Regions from separate parts of the uncultured Phascolarctobacterium sp. genome, predicted to be linked through region 3. Evidence: riboswitches for the same ligand, from Rfam matches in the RefSeq annotation. Region 3 holds a riboswitch; each other region holds the start of a gene.
What was found. Region 3 has a riboswitch for cobalamin ahead of Q4G98_RS00265 (TonB-dependent siderophore receptor). Riboswitches for the same ligand answer to the same signal wherever they lie in the genome.
Positions count from the first base shown of each region.

Region 1: another riboswitch for cobalamin. It lies ahead of Q4G98_RS07100 (TonB-dependent siderophore receptor); the one in region 3 lies ahead of Q4G98_RS00265 (TonB-dependent siderophore receptor).
Region 2: another riboswitch for cobalamin. It lies ahead of Q4G98_RS11060 (hypothetical protein); the one in region 3 lies ahead of Q4G98_RS00265 (TonB-dependent siderophore receptor).

Region 1 is NZ_CATWDQ010000007.1:58,333-60,607, reverse strand. It holds gene Q4G98_RS07100 (TonB-dependent siderophore receptor) at 1-969, opposite strand, end outside; cobalamin riboswitch at 1,164-1,341, opposite strand; gene Q4G98_RS07095 (OmpH family outer membrane protein) at 1,489-1,914, opposite strand; gene Q4G98_RS07090 (hypothetical protein) at 1,958-2,275, opposite strand, start outside.
Region 2 is NZ_CATWDQ010000020.1:18,869-21,143, forward strand. It holds gene Q4G98_RS11055 (acyl-CoA dehydratase activase-related protein) at 1-359, shown strand, start outside; cobalamin riboswitch at 778-952, shown strand; gene Q4G98_RS11060 (hypothetical protein) at 1,132-1,536, shown strand; gene Q4G98_RS11065 (TonB-dependent receptor) at 1,634-2,275, shown strand, end outside.
Region 3 is NZ_CATWDQ010000001.1:73,007-75,281, forward strand. It holds gene Q4G98_RS00260 (efflux RND transporter permease subunit) at 1-899, shown strand, start outside; cobalamin riboswitch at 958-1,135, shown strand; gene Q4G98_RS00265 (TonB-dependent siderophore receptor) at 1,330-2,275, shown strand, end outside.

The sequences.
Region 1 (2,275 bases), on a different contig from region 3:
TAAATCGGCTGATGAGCTTACAGGGCCTGGTGTGGCTGCGGTAAAGTCGTAGCCTTCAGTACGGCGGTAGTTATAACCTACTATGGCTTTGATGCCGTTAGATTTGCCATCGTAGGTCAGTCCTGTAGTAATGCGTTTGTCGTCATAACGATAATTATATTTTTTATAGACTGAGCCTACTTTTTTGGCATCGTTATTGCTGCCGCGGGTAATATTGCCGTCCTGATAGATGAAAGTAAAACCGATCTCATCTGTCAGTGCGGCGGAGATCCCGGCTCTGTTTTTCTGTCCTTTGCCTACCCACCAGTCGGTAGACGAGCCTTCCGGATAAGCGTTGCTGTGGGTAAGCTTGTTGGAATATTCTTTAGATGCGGTTACGATAAGTTTTTCACCCGCATAGGTAACGCCGTAATCTTTATAATAGTTGCCGACGGTGCCTTTTACTTTGACCTGAGTTTTGCCACCTGGCTTTTTAGTAATAATATTAACTACGCCGCCCATAGCTTCGCTGCCATACAGGGTTCCAGCGGCGCCTTTTATGATTTCTATTTGCTGTACCATATCTATGGGGATACCGTCTAAGGAGTTATAGTTTTTAAGGTTCATGGGGATACCGTCTACCATGATCAGGGTGCCACGGTCGTAGCCGCGGATAACGGTGCGGCCTGAACTGAAACCAAAATCCTGACCGGCGTCGCCGTAACCGGTACTTGTTAGGCCTACTTGATGTTCGATAGCGTCAAAAACGTTCTTATAGCCGGCTTCTTTGATATTTTGTTCAGTAATGATATTAGTGGTTGCCGGTGTATCCAGGTCTCTGGTTTCTGTTCTTTGAGCAGTTACGATCATTGGGTCAAGCGTAAAGGCCTGATTTGGTTCCTCAGCATGTACTGCAGTACCCCCCCAGATGACATTGCCAGTTATCAGTGCTACCATCAGTACACTTTTACTCAAATTCTTTTTTGACATACTCAACTTCCTTTCACTACATTTTTATTATTGAAATAAAGACATTTCCTGTACTCATTCTTTATGACCGCACATTATTTGCCTTTACTTGCAATCACCCAAAATAAAAATACCTTCTGCGCTAAGGCAAAAGGCATTAAACAGCTTGATTCAAAATAAAAGAAGCCGATAACATTACCTAACTGTCTCACGCAGCAGTAAAGTAATTATCAGGCAGTTCTTCTGACTCAAGTTCATCATTCATCCAAGCCTTCCCAGATAAATTCCAGTGGCATATTTTGGATGAACTCACTTTTACAGCGACGGGATCGTGTGGGTTTTACACCCAGCTTCTCTATTAAGACCTGTGTCACCTGATAATATCCATATACATTTATTTTGCAAGTATACTATAAACAATTTTACAATGCAATCTTTTATTTTTATTTATTATTTAATTTTCTTTTTCAGCAACTATTTTGTTGCATAAAAAGACCCCGCGCAAGCAAGCTTGCGCGGGGTCTGAGATTATTCTGTATTTTATTTCAGCACTTCAGCAATTACATCGTTGGTCAGGTCTTTGCCGCCATACAGCATTGCGCTGCTGTCAACTACGCTGCTGATGCCGGCACGTTTGGCTACTGTGGCAATAGCTTTCTGAACTTTTTTCTGGATCGGCCCCATCAGGTCCTGTTCGCGTTTGGCTACCTGCTGCGACAGTTTTTCGCCTAAGGCCTGTTTACCGCTGTCATCTAAAGAGGCCGCCTTGCTTTCAAATTCCTGCTGCGCTTTTTGGCGTTCCAGGTCAACAGCGCTCATGGTAGTTTTAATATCAGGATAGCTTTGAAATACCTGCTGGACATTAACGTAACCTACCATATTTCCGGCTTCGGCGGCTGATACAGCGCCGCAAATGCCCAGTGCCATGACAATCGTCAAAATAAAGGTCATAATTTGTTTTTTCATCGTTTCCAACACTCCTTAATTTTTGTTTATAATAAATTTATTATTACCGTTTTTTATCCCGAACTGCCGCAATAAATTTAGCCGCCGCCATATCCGTCAGGCCGTAATCAGCAAACTTCAGCAACAGCTCCTGCACCAGCTGCATTTGTTCTGCTGAGCCATGAGCTGCGATATACCTGGTAATCCGATTATTCTTTTTCTTATAATCAAGATACAGCGCTATCCCTTTGTCCAAAAGTTCATTGCCAGTCACAAACCGCTGACGGTCAAGCAGGACTTTGGTATAGCATTTTTTATAATTTCCCAAAATCACAGGCCACGTATCAAGGACCTTAACTGTCCCATCGGCTTCCAACAGCTG
Region 2 (2,275 bases), on a different contig from region 3:
AGAGCAAACGCTTCAGCGCTTACGAACCTTTATCAACACTGATAGCTTTAGCTGAAAAGCATCTTTCGACCGGTAATATGGCCGGCGAAGGCTGGCTGCTGACTGCTGAAATGGCCAAGCTGCTGAGCGGCGGCATCAATAATATCGTCTGCCTGCAGCCGTTTGCCTGCCTGCCGAATCATGTTACCGGCAAGGGCATGATCCGCGAGCTTCTGCGTACCAATCCACAGGCCAATATCATTGCGCTGGATTGTGACGCCGACGCCAGTCAGGTCAACCAGATGAACCGTATCAAGCTGATGCTGGAGATCGCTAAAGAAAAGCTGCAGGAAGAAAAGTTGAAAATTATTAATCAATAATAAAATATCATTTAACGCCTAATCGAAACCACTTTGAAGTTTATCTTCAAAGTGGTTTTTTTTTAGAATATATTCGATTTTTATTATACTAAAAGAAAACTATTTGACTGATAGAAATGTTAGTGATATAATGCTAAACGATAATAAAATTGCATAAAGAATATAAAAGAAATGTTACTTTCTCTGATGTAGGAATAAAGCGCAGGTGTTGATAAGGATTGATAGATAAATTTTATATTTTAACTTTTGATAGAGTTGTTTTATCCAAACTATAGACAGTTTGGCAAAGCAAAATTGTTCTATATTGTTTTAATACAATATAGATGCAATTTTGTTTGACTGGGGGGGGACATAGTGCTATAATACTAAACGATAACAGTAGTTTATAATATAAAAAGCAAAAAAGATACTTCTAACTGAATAAAGAAAAGAATCAGGTGTAATCGATTGCTTAATAGAGAAGTTGGTGTAAAACCAACACGGTCACGCCGCTGTAATGCTGAGCAAGCCTCAAAGATGCCACTGGGAAACTGGGAAGGCGGGGTAAGCAATGAAGCAGAGTCAGAAGAACTGCCTGATTTTAGTATTTCTATAGCCTGCGAGTGATGGGTAGGAAATTGGATAAGTATATCCTTTTGCCTTTTTGCGAGCACGCAAAAAGGCTTTTTTGTTGTGATTCTAAAACTTTGCAAGCGAAACAGGGTAAGCTTGGCAAAGGATTGGAATATATAGTAAGTTCAGAATATTATTTTTGAGGAAAGGAGGAATGAGAATGTTTAAAAAATTTTCAGTAATATTTTTAGTGATATTGACATTTACAGGATTTGGAATTGTATCAGCGGCAGAAGTTTCCACGGATAAGATGATTCTGGAATGGAATACCAGTAAAATATGGCTGAATAATGGCGATTTGTGTATGATGGGGGATTTTAAAAACCGGCGCAGTGATTTAACAGTAACAAAATTGAATTCTTTTACTGCACGCATTATTTTTACCAAAGAAGATGGCAGTAAATATGAATTTATTGGTGCCCCGGTAAAAATACCACTATGTAAAGTAGCACCTAATGGTACTAAACGCATGAGTTTTAATCTTGGAAAATTTGCAGGGGATTGGAAATCATGGGTCACAGATCAAAACTACACTTTTACGTATATCAACGGTTCGCGCTGGTAAAGTAAATCTTAGTCATAGTTGGATGATGAAATGTAAAAATTGATGAAAGAAGATGAGTTTGATGAAGCTTAATAAAAAATATGGTGCTGCAGCTGCGATGGTAATGCTGCTTTCAATGGCATCTACTTCGTATGCTGCTTTTGACGAAAATTTACAAGGCTATACTTTGGATACAGTTTTGGTTGAAGCCGATGCTACCAAAGATAAATTTGGCAATACTATTACCGAACAATCTTATTACCGTACTGGCGGTGACGTAAAAGTAATCTCCCGTGAAGAAATAGAAAAACGGCATTATACAGATTTAACAGAAGCTATTAAACGTATTCCCGGAGTAACTTTCCAAAACCCAGGTTACCGTGGTGGTGAGTATGGCTATGAATTTTATAATAATGGCGTATCCATAAATGGTGATACCAGAGTAATTATTTTGGTAGATGGACGCCGCGTAGATAATACTGCCAGTACCAGAATTTCCAGTAACAGTAAGACTGGCAGTAAATCTACCGGTGTAAATTTAGACCAGGTGACCAATATGGAAAATGTTGAAAAAATCGAGGTCATCAAAGGTCCTGGCGCTTCAGTTTACGGAGCAGATGCTTTGGGAGGTGTTATCAATATCATTACCCGTAAGGGTGGCAGTAACAATGTAGGGTCAATTGATTTATCGACCGGGTCGTGGGATAAACACAAATACGCATTAAGTTATTCCGGCAGCGCAGGTAATGATAAATCCTGG
Region 3 (2,275 bases):
GAACAACTCTTGCCAATGTTGTAAAGTCGTTTTCGGCAGCCGTATCGGGAAAAAATGCTGGTGTTTTGGCTAATGATTCCAATAATAGAGGTCATGATACAGATATTATTGTAAAATTTAGTGGCAGTGACGGATTTTTTATTGAGGATATAAAAAGCATACCGGTGCCTGCTAAAAATGGCAATGTGTATTTAGGCGATGTTGCAAGTGTAGAAGAAGGCGTCGGGCCGATAACGATCCGACGCGTTAATAAAGAACGTATAATAAATATACAGAGTAATTTAGCAGAGCGGCCCTTAAATGAAGTGCTGCAGGAATTAAGGGGCAAATTGGATCAAAGCAATTTGCGCTGTGCCTATGAATTTACAGGCCAGGCAACCAGTATGAATGATTCGTTTAAAGAAATGGCAATGGCTTTATCGATGTCGCTTTTGCTTATATATTTGTTGTTAGCCGTACTGTATGAGTCTGTTTTTACGCCGCTGATAAGGATGTTTTCCTTGCCGCTAGGCTTTATTGGAGCAGTTTTTTGTCTTTTGCTAACAGGCAATACGATCAATTTATATTCGTTGATTGGTATTTTGGTGATGGATGGACTGGTGGCAAAAAATGGTACACTTTTGCTTGACTATACTTTAACATTAATGCATCAGGGTAAAAATGCACTGGAAGCTATTATAGAGGCAGGTAAGGTTAGATTAAAACCAATTTTTATGACGGCCTTGACTATGGTGGTTGGTATGATGCCGACTGCTCTTGCAATGACAGAAGGATCGGAGACTCGTGTTAGTATGGCGTGGGTCATAATTGGAGGGATGATAACTTCAACAGTTTTTACATTGATAGTTATACCAATAATATTTTTATGGATACAAAAACACTATCCCAATAAGATATGATATGAATTTGGCAGCACATGTTGAAAAAGAAGCAGATTTATATTATACTTAATTAAATTAAATATTTCGTAAATCAGGTGACGCTGGTCTTAATAGAGAAGCTGGGTGCAAATCCCGCACGATCCCGTCGCTGTAATGGTGAGCGAATCCAAACTTATGCCACTGGAAATATCTGGGAAGGCTTGGATAAGCGTTGAACCTAAGTCAGAAGAACTGCCTGGTGATTATGTTACTACTGCGTGAGACAGTTGGGTAATGTGTCGGCTTCTTTTATTTTATAATTAAGTCGTAAAATACCTTTTGCCTTAGGCAAGAGGTATTTTTATTTTTTTCTTGATTGTAAATAGAAGCAAAGTACTGTGCGACCATAAGGAATGGGTACAGGAAAAGCCTTTATTTCAATAATAAAAGTAGTGAAAGGAAGTTGAGTATGTTGAAAAAGAGTATGAGTAAGAGTGCTATGATGGTAGCATTGGTAACGGGGAGTGTCATCTGGGGGGGGTACACGGTACACGCAGAGGAACCAAACCAAGTATTTACACTAGATCCGATGGTCGTAACCGCAACACGGACAGAAAAAAGAGATGTTGATGTTCCGGCATCAACAACAATCCTAACTAGTGAAGATTTGAAAGCAACAGGTGCGCAGAATTTGCAGGTTGCTTTGGGGCGTGTACCTGGATTGATTTACAAAACATTTGCACCCGGTGGTGGTGCTATGGGGACAATGGCTAATGAAATAGCTATTAGAGGTGTAAGTAATGGTACTTTGATTATGCTGAATGGATCTCCTATGAATTTGAGAGGAAAATATTTTTTAGATGCTATACCTGTAGATAGCATTGCAAAAGTTGAGATAGTAAAAGGTGGAGGATCCGTACTTTATGGTAGTGAAGCTATGGGCGGTGTTATTAATATTATAACTAAACAAGGTTTTAAAAATTCAGTAACTGCTGGAGTTGGTAATTACGGACAACAAAAATACAATGCTACTGTTAGTGCTGATAAATTAAGCGTTGGTTATAACTTAGAAAAATGGGGAAAGGTAGATACAATTTCACGTTCGTATGACAAAGGTGACAAACATACAGATATGACCAGTTCTCATAAAAATAATTTATTTTTAAACTATAAAATGAATGATAAGTGGAATTTTTTATATAATTATTTTGAAACAAATGTAAAATATGATACTTGGTTTGATGATGGATATAAAAGCGTTCCTAAAGGCGGTGCATTACAACAGAATAGAGAATATGTAACAAAGCAAAATTTAATACAGATGACATATCAAGATGACAGTGTTAAGGGAAATTTGTATTATAACCAGAATAAATTAATGGCAGATGGATACACTAATTATACAACAAGTGGTG